DNA from 2 places in the Parafrankia discariae genome. Region 2 is predicted to be linked to the other one. Evidence: riboswitches for the same ligand, from Rfam matches in the RefSeq annotation. Region 2 holds a riboswitch; the other holds the start of a gene.
What was found. A riboswitch is a leader RNA that binds a small molecule or an ion and turns the genes downstream of it on or off. The one in region 2 is predicted to bind S-adenosylmethionine.
Positions count from the first base shown of each region.

Region 1 (7,431 bases), on a different contig from region 2:
TGTCGGCGCTGGCCCGCGAACGGCGGGTCAGCCTGCGGACGGCCGCGCACATCATCGGGGTCGCCCGCGTCGCCGAGGCGCACCGGACCCGCGGTCTGTATCCCTGAGACCGGCGCCGCCCGGGCCGCGCAGGGACACCTCGTCCGCGACCCGGGCGGCCAGCGCGAACAGCGCCGACTCGGCGTCGGCGGGCGAGGTCCGGTTGCGCCGCAGGTGCCCGCAGCTCTCGCAGCGGTGGGTCAGGACGGTGTCGCGGGCGCGCATCTCGACCCCGATGGGACGCATCAGCCCGCGGCACGGCGCCGCCCGGTCGCCGGGGTTGACGTCGACGTGCCGCGACCAGAGGCAGGCGGGACAGTGGTTCGTGTACCCGTCGCCGCGCACGGTGGCGCCGCACACCAGGCACGCGAAGTCCTCCGGCGTCCGGGCGAACCGGCGGCCGTCGTCGGCGCCCCGGGTGGCGCCGGGCCCGTCCTCAGGCGGTTGCACCGTTCAACGGTAGGGCAGGGCACGCCCGGTCCGGACGGCCCCGCGCCCCCGGGCGGCTCCACACGGGGGCGGCGTGACCGACGCGCCAGGGGAACGAACGGGGATGTCGGACCCACAGGGTGAAATAGTGGGCGGCGACCACGCGACCGTGGTGCGTGTCGCCCGCTCGAGCGCCTCCGTAGCGAGGCGGCCCACAAGGAGGTCCCAGCGTGGACGCCGCCCCTGCCGAGGCCCGGCGCCGAAGTGTCCCGGCCCCGGCCTCGCCGCCACGCCCGGGGCGGAGCGCCTCCGCGCCCACCGGCACCAGGCCCACCGGCTCCAGGCCCACCGGTTCCGGGCCCACCGGCTCCAGGCCCACCGGCCGTGGGCCCGCGGGTTCCGGGCCGGGCGGGTCCGGTCCCAACCGGGCGGCGGGCGGGAGCGCGACCGGCGGCGGGGCGGGCGGCTCCGGCGGGAACGGGCGCGCGGAGAACGGGCGTGGCGGCGGCGAGCACGGTGGCGGCGAGCACGGTGGCCACGAACATGGTGGCAACGGTCGCGGTGGCAACGGGCTGACCGAACGGGAGGCCCGGGTTCTCGCCTTCGAGAGTCAGTGGTGGCGCTACCCCGGTGCCAAGGAGGCCGCCATCCGGGCGGAGTTCGGCCTGTCGTCAACCCGCTACTACCAGATCCTGAACGTTCTGATCGACTCGCCGGCCGCGCTGGCCGCCGACCCGATGCTCGTCCGCCGGCTGCGCCGGCTGCGCGAGCAACGCCGGCGCGCCCGCTCCGGTCAGGTGGACGACGCCGGCGAGCCCGGCGACGACGGTTCCGACGACGCCTGAGGAGAGCCCGTGCCCAGAGGCTCCCACGACTTCTCCCGGCACCCCGGTGGTGACCGCCTGCGCATGGCGGGCGCCGCCGGAGTGGCCGTGCTGGCCGTACTGGCCGGAATTCTGCTGGTGAACCTGCTCAACGGTTCCGGCGACTCCGACGGCGCCGCCCCGGCGGTGGCCGGTGGGCCCGCCGCCCCCTCGGGCGGGCCCACCCCGGGTGCCGACCGCCCCGAGGACTCCGCCAGCCCGACGCCCTCGGAGCGGGCGACCCCGAGCCGGTCGCCCAGCCCGACGCCCGCCCCGCGGCCGTCGCCGACGCCGCAGTCCGCCCCGGCGCAGCCGCCCGCGCCCCCGGGCACCGGGGCGCCGAAGGTCTTCGCGCCCGTGGTCGTGCTGAACAACTCCCGGATCGCGGGCCTCGCGGACAGCGCCGCCGACCGGGTGGAGGCGGCCGGCTTCCGGGTCGAACGGGTCGGCAACTACCTGAGCCAGTACAACGTGCCGGTTTCCACCGTCTTCTACGATCCCGAGGACGCCGACGCCGCGCGCACCCTGCTCGAGACGGTTCCCGGCGTCGGGCGGATGGTGCCCCGGGCGGAAACGAGGATCATCGAGACCGACACCCTGATCCTGGTCGTCACCCGGGACTTCCCGACCGACGACCAACCGTGACAACGGCCCACCAGCCACCAGCCCTCACACGTGACGGGAAGGGACCGTGACCGACTCCTCCGCGCCCTCGCCGCCCGCTCCCGCGGGTGCCCGCGCCACCGCCGAGCCCGCCCCCGCCCCGCGCACCCTGGCCGGCGGCGCCGGCCTGGCCGCCCTGCTGACGACGCCGGGCAAGGCGCTCGTCGCCCTCGACTACGACGGCACCCTCGCCCCGATCGTCTCCCGGCCCTCCGACGCGGTACCCGCGCCCGGCGCGATGGCCGCGCTGGGGCGGATCTCCCGGTGTGTCGGCACCGTCGCGATCATCACCGGCCGGCCGGTGGACGCCGTCCTCGAGCTCACCGGGGCGGAGCGGTTCGCCGATCTCGGGCGCCTGCTCGTCCTCGGCCAGTACGGGTTGCAGCGATGGGACGCCGAGACCCGGCAGACCACCGCCCCGGAACCGCTGCCCGGGGTGGAGGCGCTGCGCTCGGCCCTGCCGGACGCGCTGCGCGACGCCCCGGCCGGGACGTCCGTCGAGGACAAACGGCACGCGCTGGTCGTCCACGTACGGCGGACCGCGGACCCCGACGCCGCGCTGGCGGCGCTCACCCCGGCGCTGACCAGGCTCGCCGAGGAGTACGGGCTGGAGGCGGCGCCGGGCAAGCGGGTCCTGGAGCTGCGTCCGCCCGGTCACGACAAGGGCCGGGCCCTGCGCGGGCTCGTCGCCGAGCGGGCGGCCCGGTCCGTCCTGGTCGCCGGCGACGACTACGGGGATCTCCCCGCCTTCGAGGCGGTCGACGAGCTGCGGGCCGGCGGGCTGGGCGCGATCACCGTGTGCAGCGACAGCCCGGAGGTGCCCGACGTGCTGCGCGCGCGGGCGGACCTGGTCGTCGGCGGCCCGACCGGCATGGTCACCCTGCTGGAGGTGCTGGCCGACCGCCTCGGCGCCTGACTGGGAACCGCCCCGGCGCGAGGAACCGGATCAGCCGGCGTGCTCCGGTTCCGCCGGCGCGTGGCCGCGGATCTCGTCCAGCTGCGCCTGGAACCAGGCCCGCGGCGGCAGCTCACCGGCGACGGCGGCCAGCCGCCGGGCCCGGGCGCGCCGCTCGGCCGCCGGCATGACCAGTGCGGTGTGCATCGCCTCCGCGGTGGCCGTCACGTCGAACGGGTTCACCACGACCGCGTCGGCGGCCATCTGCGAGCACGCCCCGGCCTCCCGGGACAGCACGAGGACCCCGCCGTCGGCCGAGACCACCATCCCCTCCTTGGCGACCAGGTTCATCCCGTCCCGGATCGGGTTCACCACCAGGACGTCGGCGAGCGTCATGGCGGCCAGCGAGCGCGGGAAGTCGTCGTTGATCTCCAGGTGTACCGGCAGCCAGGTGTCCGTCCCGAACTCGTCCTCGATCTCGGCGGCGAGACGCTGGACGGCCGCCGTGTACTCGCGGTACTCGGGCAGGTCATGGCGGGACGGGTAGGCACAGACCAGGTGCATGACCCGGCCGTGCCACTCCGGGTGCGAGCGGAGCAGCTCGCGGTAGGCGTCCAGGCCACGGACGATGTTCTTGGACAGCTCGGTGCGGTCCACCCGGACCACCAGGCGGCAGCCCCCGGCCAGCTCGCGCAGCTCGGCCGCGCGGGCGCGCACGTCGGGGCGGGCCGCGCGGTCCCGCAGCTCGGGGGCGTCCACCCCGAGGGGGTACAGGCTGGTGCGCACGGTGCGCCCGCCGGCGGTGACGGAGTCGCCCACCACCTCGGCGTCGAGGATCTCGGCGCAGCAGTCCCGGAAGGCCGCCGACCAGGCCGGGGCGAGGAAGCCGAGCCGGTCCGCCCCGAGCATGCCGTGCAGGATCGCCGCGGACACGTCGTCGGGCAGCATCCGGAAGTACTCCGGCGGGCACCACGGCGTGTGGCTGAAATGGGCTATCCGCAGGTCCGGTCGCATCTGGCGCAGCCGGGCGGGGACCAGCGTCAGGTGGTAGTCCTGCACGAGCACGCACGCCCCCGGCGCGGCCAGCTCGGCCAGCGCGTCCGCGAACGCCGCGTTGTAGGCCTCGTAGGCGGCCCAGTCCTCGCGGAAGGACGCCCCGAAACTCGGTTCCGTCGCCGGGGCGTGCAGCAGGTGCAGGACGAACCAGAGCGTCCGGTTGGCGACGGCGTTGTAGGCACGGTCGAACAGCACCCGGTCGAGGTCGAGCATCCGCACCGAGGCGCCGCCGGTGTCGTAGCCGCTGCGGTCGATGCGGCCGCCCGGCGCGGAGCGGGCGGCCCGCCGGTCGGCGTCGCTCAGGGCCGCGCAGACCCAGACGATCTCCCGACCGTCCTCGGGCGCGTCCTGCACGACCTGGGCCAGGCCGCTGACCAGACCGCCGCCGCCACGCCGGGGATGCAGACGACCGTCGTCGCCGGCGACGAACGACACCGGCCCCCGGTTCGACGCGATCAGCAGATCGGCCTGGGCCGGGTACTCGCTCCCGGGCGCCGTGAACTCCGCGATGCCCGGCATGTGACGCACACAGCGGAGCGTAGGCCATCGGGTGCCCTGTCGGGGCGCCACCCGCGCGGTCAGTCGGTGGCGAGTGCGCTGCGTACCGCGGTGGCCCAGCCCGCGCCGAGCGGGCCGTCCTCGACCACCACGTTGTCGTAGGCCGGGAGCAGCGCGGCGATGTCCGGGTGGCGTACCGCGTTGGCCACCAGGTGCATCCGCCCCACCGAGGGGGCCATCGCGAGGTCGCTCGCGGAGTCGCCGATGGCGATCGCCTCGGCCGGGTCCACCCCGCGCCGCCGCAGGTCGTGCGCGACGGCGTCGCCCTTGCTGACGCCGTCCGGCACCAGGTGGTACACGTGCGGGTGCACCCCGAGACCGGGCATGTGCGCCGGTGAGATGAGCCCGTTGTCGCGCATGCTCAGCCAGCCGAAACCGGACTCGGCCAGCCAGCCGTCCACCTCGGCGACGTCGATCCGGCCACGCAGCATGACGTCCACCTCGCGGCCGGTGTGCCAGGGGGTGTGCAGCTCCAGGCGACCGGGGTGCAGCTTGACCAGTTCGTCGAGCAGGCTCTCCGGCACCCGCTCGAACGAGTCGGGCATCGCCCCGCGCAGGATCTCGCTGTCGAGCCCGGTGTTCCAGCCGACGATCGCGCCCAGCTCGCCGATGAACCCGTCGGCGCCGAAGATCCCGGCGGCCTCCACGAGCTGCGGCCTCGTCCGCCCGGAGACCAGCACCAGCGCGATGCCCGCGTCGTGCAGGTCGACGAGGGCGCGGGCGGGGTCAAGGGTGGTGTCGCCGCCCTCGGCCCGGAAGAAGCAGCCCCGCGGGCCCACCATCGTTCCGTCGAGATCGGTGTAGACCACGCGAACGCTCACGCTTCGGGCTCCCTGGTGTCGGTCCGGCGAGATCGCGGCCGGCGGCCAGCGGCCCAGGTGGCGGGGGCACACGGCCCCGCTGCCCGGCCGCGACCCACCTCAGGACGTGTCATCGAAGCACCTGTGGCACACGGCAAACCACTGGAACTCCGGTGCACGCCTGTCCGCACGCGGTCTACAGTACGGACAGACAACTTCATCTGGCTCATCCAGAGGGGCAGAGGGAACGGCCCAGCGAAGCCCCGGCAACCACCGACGCATCCATGCGCGGCAGGTGCTAATTCCGTCCCGGGACGCAGCCGGCTCCCGGGGAAGATGAGGAGTTTCGCATGACTCTCGCGCCCGAGCGCGCCACTCTCCCGAGCCCGGACGCCGCCAACCCCGCCGTGTCGCTGTCCTGTCGCCACTGCGGTGCGTCGTACCCACTGTCGCCCACCCACGTCTGTATCGAGTGTTTCGCCCCACTCGAGATCTCCTACGACGAGGACCGGCTGCGCAAGGTCACCAGGGCGTCGATCGAGGCCGGTCCGTCCAACCTGTGGCGGTACGTCGGCCTGCTGCCCGCCGGGCACGTCGCCGAGCGGCGGGTCTCGCTGGACGCCGGCTGGACCCCGCTGCGACCCGCCCCGCGCCTGGCCGCCGAGCTCGGCCTGCGCACCCTGTGGGTCAAGGACGACAGCGCGAACCCGACCCACTCCTTCAAGGACCGGGTCGTCTCGGTGGCCCTCACCGCCGCCCGCGAGCTCGGCTTCCACACCGTCGCCTGCGCGTCCACCGGGAACCTCGCCCAGTCCGTCGCCGCGCACGCCGCGTCCGCCGGCCTGCGCTCGGTCGTGCTCGTCCCGCACGACCTGGAGGCCGGCAAGACCGTGTCGACGGCCGTGTACGGCGGCACCCTGGTCGCGATCAAGGGCAACTACGACGACGTCAACCGGCTGTGCAGCGAACTGGCCGGCGAGTACGAATGGGCGTTCGTCAACGTCAACGTCCGGCCGTTCTACGCGGAGGGCTCGAAGACCCTGGGCTACGAGGTCGCCGAGCAGCTCGGCTGGCGCATCCCGGGCCAGGTCGTGGTGCCGATCGCCTCCGGCTCCCTGCTCACCAAGATCGACAAGGCGTTCGGTGAGCTCGGCCGCCTCGGGCTCGTCGAGCCCACCCCGTACAAGGTCTTCGGTGCCCAGGCCGCCGGCTGCAACCCGGTGGCGGCGGCCTACGCCCGCGGCGCCGACACGGTCGCCCCGGTGAAGCCGTCGACGATCGCCAAGTCGCTGTCGATCGGCAACCCGGCGGACGGCCCCTACGCCCTCGACGTCGCCCGCCGCACCGGCGGTGCCATCACCGACGTCACCGACGACGAGATCGTGGACGGCATCCGCCTGCTGGCCCGCACCGAGGGGATCTTCGGGGAGACCGCCGGCGGCGTCACCGTCGCCTGCCTGCGCCGCCTGCTGAACGAGGGCCTGCTCGACCCGGATGTCGAGACGGTCATCTACAACACCGGCGACGGGCTGAAGACCCTCGACCCCCTGGTCGCCACGGGTGGCCCCACCGCCACGATCCCGCCCTCGCTGTCCGCGTTCGAGGCCGCCGGCCTCGGCGACGACTGACCTCCCTCGCCGTACCTTCTCTTCCCTTCCCTTGAGCCGCCCTCCTCAGTTGAGCCGTCCTCCCCAGTAGGACCGGTGGCGGACACAACGTGTGCGGACCCGGGTCCAGCGCCAGCCCGGCCCATCACCGAGCCCGGTGGTGGGCCGGTTCGGTGTCGGTCCGCGGGAGCTGGTCGGGGTTGTGCGCGGCTGGTCCGGATGGCGTTGTTCGGCACCGGTTCCGCCTGCGGCCACACGGATTTTTCGGGACTGTCGCCGCAGGCGGGGAGGCCTCGCCGGCCTGCCGCCACGCCGGCGGGACACGGGAGGCGAGCTTGCACTCACCCAGGTCGAGTGCTAAACAAGACTTGGCACTCTCCCCATGGGAGTGCCAAGGGCTGAAACGACGAGGCTTCCTGGTCATCCTTCCGTTCGCACGGGTCTCCGTTCGCACGGGGGCCGGGTCGGGGCCGTCCGTCGCGGGCGTCGTTGTGGCCAGGCCATCGAACTGCCATCCCCCT
Region 1 is NZ_KB891285.1:308-7,738, reverse strand. It holds gene B056_RS0133270 (Glu/Leu/Phe/Val family dehydrogenase) at 1-107, shown strand, start outside; gene B056_RS39855 (RNHCP domain-containing protein) at 52-489, opposite strand; gene B056_RS46295 (DUF3263 domain-containing protein) at 699-1,313, shown strand; gene B056_RS0133255 (LytR C-terminal domain-containing protein) at 1,323-1,976, shown strand; gene otsB (trehalose-phosphatase) at 2,023-2,910, shown strand; gene B056_RS0133245 (alpha,alpha-trehalose-phosphate synthase (UDP-forming)) at 2,941-4,464, opposite strand; gene B056_RS0133240 (HAD family hydrolase) at 4,524-5,324, opposite strand; SAM riboswitch class I at 5,527-5,646, shown strand; gene thrC (threonine synthase) at 5,654-6,931, shown strand.
Region 1: it holds a riboswitch for S-adenosylmethionine, as region 2 does, so the genes downstream of both, thrC (threonine synthase) here and B056_RS0100465 (aminotransferase class V-fold PLP-dependent enzyme) in region 2, are expected to answer to the same signal.

Region 2 (7,431 bases):
ACGAGGCGGACCAGGAAGAACGAGTCGGCCACGGCCAGGTGGTTGCCGGCCAGGATGACCGGCCCGCGGCGTGGGATGTGCTCCGCGCCGGTGACGCTCGGACGTCCCAGCAGGCCGAGTAGCGGTCCCACCACCAGCAGCTTGATCAGCCAGTACACCATGTGTCCGCCCACTCCTGACTCGCCCGGCCGGCAAGCGGCCTCCCGATGGGTAGACAGTGTCTACCCATCGGATAGTAGACACTGTCTACGTGACGGGTGACGGGACGCTGCGGTGCCGGCTGGTCGAGGTGGGCACGGCGATGCTCGACGAGGGCGGGCTGGCCGCCGTCAGCCTGCGGGCGATCGCGCGGCAGGCGGGCGTCTCACACGGCGCGCCCCGGCGGTACTTCCCCACCCATGCGGCGCTGCTCGCGGCGATCGCGGGCGGCGGGCTGGCCGACCTCACGTCCCGCCTGGCCCGGGTCCGGGCGGGACGCGAGGCGGCCGGAGCCTCCCCGCGCGAGTGCGTCGTCCACGCCGGATCCGCGTACGTCCGGTTCGCCCGCGAACGGCCCGCCATGTTCGAGCTGATGTTCCGGCACGACATCCTGGTCGGGTCGGGGGAGAACCTCCGCGGGCGGAGCCTGCCGCTGTTCGACGCCTGGACCGATCTCGTCCGGGCCGCGCTGCCCCCGCCGCCCGCCGGGGCCGGCGCTGACCCGGCTGACCTTGCGGAGCGGGCGCGCGGGCGGGCCCTGCTGGCGTGGACGCACCTGCACGGCATCGCCGTGCTCGCGGCCAACGACAGCCTGGGGCTGGTCACCGGATCACCCGATCCCACCGACCTGGTCGTCGAGGCGATCGGTGTCCACCTGTGCCCGGACGTCGGGCCGCGCTGATCCGCCTGCTCCCGGCACCGAGACTGTGGGCGAGGATGACCGGATTCCCGTAGTTGCCGAAGCCCGGATCGCCGAAGTTCCCGAGTCCCGAAGTTCCCGAAGTTCCCGAAGACTCGAAGTCCCCAAGGCCCGAAGCCCCGGAGTGACCAGCCGTGTCCCGACCCGCCGCCGCCGCGCCGTTCCAGCTCGCCGTGCTCGAGGCCGTCCTCGAACGGATCACGTACGCCAACGAGGAGACCGGCTACACGGTCGCCCGGGTCGACACGGGCCGCGGCGCGGACCTGCTGACGGTCGTCGGCGCGCTGCTCGGCGCCCAGCCCGGTGAGTCGCTGCGGATGCGCGGGCGGTGGGGCTCGCATCCCCAGTACGGCCGCCAGTTCCAGGTCGAGGACTACACGACCGTCCTGCCGGCGACCGTCCAGGGCATCCAGCGCTATCTGGGATCGGGCCTGGTCAAGGGGATCGGGCCGCGGTTCGCCGAGCGCATCGTCGAGCACTTCGGCGTCGACGCGCTGGACGTCATCGAGACCGAGCCGGCGCGGCTCATCGAGGTGCCGGGCCTCGGCCCCAAGCGGACGAAGGCGATCGCCGCGGCCTGGGAGGAGCAGAAGGCCATCAAGGAGGTCATGGTCTTCCTGCAGGGCGTGGGCGTCTCGACCTCGTTGGCGATCAAGATCTACAAGCAGTACGGGGACGCCTCGATCGGGGTGGTGCGCACCGAGCCCTACCGGCTGGCCGCCGACGTGTGGGGCATCGGGTTCCGCACCGCGGACACCATCGCGCAGGCGGTCGGCATCCCGCACGACAGCCCGCAGCGGATCAAGGCCGGCCTCGCGTTCACCCTCTCCGAGGCCACCGACGGCGGGCACTGCTTCCTGCCCGAGACCCGGCTGATCGCCGACGCGGTACGCATCCTCGGCGTCGACACCGGCGCGGTGATCGAGGGGCTCGGCGAGCTGATCACCGAGGAGGGGGTGGTGCGTGAGGACGTCCCGGGCGAGGACCCGGAGCAGCCGGTCGCCGCCGTGTACCTCGTCCCGTTCCACCGCGCCGAGATCTCCGTCGCGGGGCAGCTGCTGCGCCTGCTGCGGGCCGACGAGGATCGCCTGGCCGCGTTCGCCGCCGTCGACTGGGAGAAGGCGCTCGGCTGGTTGCACACCCGCACCGGGGTCGAGCTGGCGGCGGCGCAGCGCGAGGCGGTCACCCTCGCCCTCACCGCCCGGGTGGCGGTGCTGACCGGCGGCCCCGGCTGCGGGAAGAGCTTCACGGTGCGCTCGGTGGTCGAGCTGGCCCGCGCCCGGCGGGCGAAGGTCGTCCTCACCGCCCCGACCGGCCGGGCCGCCAAGCGGCTCGCCGAGCTCACCGGCCACGAGGCGTCCACCGTGCACCGGCTGCTGGAGCTGCGCCCCGGCGGCGACGCCGCCTTCGACCGGGACCGCCCGCTCGACGCCGACCTCGTCGTGGTGGACGAGGCGTCCATGGTCGACCTGCTGCTGATGAACAAGCTGGTCAAGGCCGTCCCGCCGGGCGGGCACCTGCTGCTGGTCGGCGACGTCGACCAGCTCCCCTCCGTCGGCGCCGGGCAGGTGCTGCGCGACCTGCTCGCCACCGGCACGCCGATCCCGCACGTGCGGCTGACCCAGGTGTTCCGTCAGGCCAGCGAGTCGGGCGTGGTGACCAACGCGCACCGCATCAACCGCGGCGACCATCCGCTGGTGCGCGGCCTGGACGACTTCTTCCTCTTCGCCGCCGAGGAGGCCGAGGACGCCGCCCGGCTCACCGCGGACGTGGTGGCACGGCGGATCCCGGCGAAGTTCGGCCTCGACCCGCGGCGCGACATCCAGGTGCTCGCGCCGATGCACCGCGGCCCGGCCGGCGCCGGGGCGCTCAACATCGCGCTGCAGGAGGCGCTCACGCCGAGCCGGCAGGACCGCCCCGAGCGCCGCTTCGGCGGCCGGGTGTTCCGGGTCGGCGACAAGGTCACCCAGGTGCGCAACAACTACGACAAGGGCGCGAACGGGGTGTTCAACGGGACGCTCGGGGTCGTCACCGCGCTCGACAACGACAACCAGACCCTGACCGTGCGCACCGACGAGGACGAGGACGTCGACTACGAGTTCACCGAGCTCGACGAGCTGACCCACGCCTACGCGGTGACGATCCACCGCTCGCAGGGCAGCGAGTACCCGGCCGTGGTCATCCCGCTGACGACCAGCGCGTGGATGATGCTGCAGCGCAACCTGCTCTACACGGCGGTGACGCGGGCGAAGAGGCTGGTGGTCCTCGTCGGCTCGCGCCGGGCCGTCGGGCAGGCGGTCCGCTCGGCCGGCCACGGCCAGCGGCACACCGCGCTCGCGCACCGCCTGCGGTCCGCCGGGCGTTCCGGATAGCTCGCCGGCCAGCGGTCGGCAGCCGGGGGTCGGTGGTCCGGGCCTTCGGTCTGCCGGTTGCTCCGGGTCTTTCGGCCCGCTCTCGGTGTCTCTGCGGCGTCCGTCCGGCACGGGCTGCTACAGTCTTCGCCAGGTCCTGAGCGCCAGCGTCAAGCCCCGGCTTGCTGGCCGGCAACCCTCCTCCGCGGTGGGGTGCCCCGGGTGTGACCAGGCCCGCGGCGAACCCGCCGTCGGCAAGTGCGGACCCCCTCTGGGTCCACCGGGGCCCAAGGAGGCTTCGCCGTGTCCTTTTCGCGTGCCGCGACTCCGTCTGCCACGACTCTGTCTGCCGCGACTCCGTCTGCCACGACATCGTCGGGCGTTGATCGGGCGGAGCTCGCCGTCGGCGCGTTGCTCGACGTGGTCGGGGCCGGCGTCCCCGTTCCGCTCGCCGACGGGCGCGAGGTTCCGTACGCCAACCTCGACCAGGCCGCCAGCGCGCCCTGCCTGCGCGGGGTCGCCGAGCACGTCGAGCGCGTCCTGCCGTACTCGGCGAGCGTGCACCGCGGAACCGGCTACTCCTCCGCGGTCTGCACCGCGCTCTACGAGGGGGCCCGCGACGCCGTGCGCACGTTCGTCGGTGGCCGTCCGGACGACGTCGTGATCTTCACCCGGAACACCACGGACTCGGTGAACCTGCTGGCCCGCAGCCTCCCGGCGCAGCCGCCCGACCTGGACTCGGCGCGTTCCTCCGGCGGTGTCGTCGTGTTCGACCTCGAGCATCACGCGAACCTCCTCCCGTGGCGGTCCCGACCGGGCTACCGGTGGGTGCCGGCCGCGCGCACCCGGGCCGAGACACTGCGCGCGCTCGCCACCGCCCTGGACGCGGCGCCGACCGCGCTCGTCGCGGTGACCGGCGCGTCGAACGTCACCGGTGAGGTGCCACCGCTCGCCGAGATCGTCCGGCTGGCGCGGGCGGCCGGCGCGCGGGTCTTCGTGGACGGCGCCCAGCTCGTCCCGCACCGTCGGGTCGACATGGCCGCGCTGGGCATCGACTACCTCGCCTTCTCCGGGCACAAGCTGTACGCGCCGTTCGGCGCCGGTGTGCTCGTCGGACGTCCGGACTGGCTGGCGACGGCTCCGCCCTACCTGGCCGGCGGGGGCGCGGTCCGCGAGGTGACCAGCTCCACCGTGGCCTGGGCGGACGGCCCGGCCCGGCACGAGGCCGGCAGCCCCAACCTCCTCGGCGCGACGGCGATCGCGGCCGCCTGCCGGCTGCTCGGCGCGCTCGACGCCCGCGACCTGCACGAGCACGAAGATCTGCTGCGCCGCCGCCTGGTCGACGGGCTGCGCGCGATCGACGGGGTGACCATCCACTCCCTGTGGGCCGACGGAGACGGGTCCACGGATGACGGCCCCGCGGACGACAGGGCCGCTGGAGACGGGGCTGCCGGTCGCGAGGCCGCCGAGGGCGGAGGCTCGGCCGGGCCACTGGCCACGGGGCCGGTCGGGGTCGTCACCTTCTCGGTCGCCGGGCATGACCCCGGGTTCGTCGCCGCGGTCCTCTCCGCCGAGCACGGCGTCGGGGTACGCGCCGGGCGCTTCTGCGCGCATCCACTGCTGGGGCGGCTCGGTGCCGAGGATGGCGCGATCCGCGCGAGTGTCGGCGTCGGCTCGACGAGCGCCGACGTCGACAGGCTGCTGGCCGGGCTGGCGGAGCTCGTCGGCCGCGGGCCGCGCCGGCGGTATCGCGAGCTGGGCGACGGAAGCTGGGGTCCGGCGTCCGACGGTCGCGCGCTGCCGCCCTGGGTCGCCGAGCACATGGCGGCCGGTGACGCCCCCGGTCGTGCGCCCGTGCCGGGCCACGCGCACGACCGGGCCGGCCTGCCCGCGTACTCCAGCCCCTGCGGGACCTGAGCCGGCGCGGGCGTGGATGTTTCTCGTCATGGTTGCGGACTCGCGGATGTCCGTCGTCCGGGCCCGGCTGCCCGCGTACGCTTCGCACGGGGCACTGTCGCGCAGGGAGGTGGCGGGCTTGACGATGATCGCCGGAACAGTGGCCGCGGGTGGCGGTGTCGCTCCGACACGGGCCGCCGGCTACCGGCCCGAGAGCGCCGGCCCGCCTGTGGAGCCGGTCGCGCCGCCGCTGCGCAGGCTGATCGGTGGGGTGCTGCGTCGGCTCCGCCAGGCGCAGGGCCGCACGTTGCGGGACGTCGCCGAGGCCGCGCAGGTCTCCATGCCCTACCTCTCGGAGGTGGAACGCGGTCGCAAGGAGGCCTCCTCGGAGGTACTGGCCGCGATCTGCCGGGCGCTCAACATCAGACTGGTCGACCTCCTCGCCGAGGTGATGGCCGAGCTGGTCCGCTACGAGCCGCTGCCGCTGACGACCGCCACCCCCACCGCCTCTCCCGGGGCCCGGGTAGCGACGGCCGCGGCCGACCTGGATGTCGTCGCGGGAACGCCGGCCACGGCGCACGCGGCCACGGCGCACGTGACGGCGGTCCATCCGTCCGCGACGCTCGGTTCCGTGGCGCTCGGCGGCCCGGATGCCGGAGCCGGTGTGGTGCATGCCTCGGCGAGCGTCCATCTCGTTGTCGCCCGGCGTGGCCGGGCGGTCCGCCGGGTTCCGGGCCACCGCCGTCGAGGGGGCACGATCCGGCTCGCCGCCCGACCGGGTCCGGGGCGTCCGCCGGCCCACCCGGGTGCTCTCGTGCGCCGCCGTTCGTGCTGGGCCGTCCAGTCGGTCGGCGCGCTCCCCACGACGCGCGGGGCGGTGGGGACGACAGCGCATGTTCAGCGCGTCCGCTGACCTGAGCCCGCCGCGGCTCTCCGCGCCGACGATCGCCCCGCCGCGTGGCTCCGCTCCGGCGTCCACCCGACTGCCCCGCGGTGCCGGGAGGGCTCAGGCCGGCACGCGGCGGACCTTTCGGCTGGCGACGACCTCGTCCACGATCCCGTACTGCCGCGCCTGCTCGGCGGTGAGGATCGTGTCGCGTTCGACGTCCCGTCGGATCTCGTGTTCGGCCCGCCCGGTGTGCTCGACGAGCATCCGCTCCATCAGCGCGCGCAGCCGCAGCACCTCCCGGGCCTGGATCTCCAGGTCGCTCGACTGGCCCTCGCCCTGCGCCGAGGGCTGGTGGATCAGGATCCGGCTGTTCGGCAGTGCGGCCCGCTTCCCCGGAGCGCCCGCGGCGAGCAGGATCGCCGCCGCGGACGCGGCCTGGCCCAGGCACACCGTGGCCACCTCGGGCCGCACGAAGCGGATCGTGTCGTAGATCGCGGTGAGCGCGGTGAGTGATCCGCCGGGTGAGTTGATGTAGATCGAGATGTCCCGGTCGGGATCCTCACCCTCCAGGAAGAGGAGCTGCGCCATCACATCGTTGGCGGAGGTGTCGTCGATCTGCGTGCCGAGGAAGATGATCCGTTCACGGAGCAGCTTCGAGTACGGGTCCATCGAGTATTCGCCGCGGGGGGTGCGCTCGACGACGTTCGGCAGCACGTACCGCGCGGACGCGGGCATCGGGGCCGGGGTCATCGGAGGGCCACCCGGCTGTTCGCGTCCGGGGTGACCTGGTCGACCCGAGCGATCACCCGGTCGACCAGGCCGTAGTCCCGGGCCTCCTCGGCGGTGAACCAGCGGTCACGGTCGGAATCCGCCTCGATCCGCTCGACGGGCTGTCCGGTGTGCTCGGCGATGCGTTCCTGGATCAGCCGCTTGGTGAACAGGAGCTGCTCCGCCTGGATCGCGATGTCGGTCGCGGTCCCGCCGATCCCACCGGACGGCTGGTGCATCATCACCCGGGAATGGGGCAGTGCGAACCGCTTTCCGGGCGCTCCGGAGGAGAGCAGGAACTGGCCCATCGACCCGGCGAATCCCAGCGCGACGGTCGCCACGTCGTTCGCGATGTACTGCATCGTGTCGTAGATGGCCATTCCCGCGCTGACCGACCCACCCGGCGAATTGATGTACAGGTGAATGTCCGCGGACGGGTCGTCACTGGCGAGAAGGAGCAGCTTCGCGCAGATCGCGTTGGCGACGGTGTCCTCGACCACCGAGCCGAGGAAGACGATCCGGTTCTGGAGGAGCCGGTGGAACACCTGGTCCTCGAACGGGCCGGCCGCCGTCCCCGGGGCCTCGCCGTACTGGCCGGCGTCGATGCCGGTACCGGCGCGTGGGCGGTG
Region 2 is NZ_KB891102.1:123,775-131,205, reverse strand. It holds gene B056_RS0100480 (lysophospholipid acyltransferase family protein) at 1-161, opposite strand, end outside; gene B056_RS0100475 (TetR/AcrR family transcriptional regulator) at 251-880, shown strand; gene recD2 (SF1B family DNA helicase RecD2) at 1,033-3,270, shown strand; SAM riboswitch class IV at 3,403-3,516, shown strand; gene B056_RS0100465 (aminotransferase class V-fold PLP-dependent enzyme) at 3,661-5,166, shown strand; gene B056_RS45880 (helix-turn-helix domain-containing protein) at 5,291-6,058, shown strand; gene B056_RS0100455 (ATP-dependent Clp protease proteolytic subunit) at 6,152-6,784, opposite strand; gene B056_RS0100450 (ClpP family protease) at 6,781-7,431, opposite strand, start outside.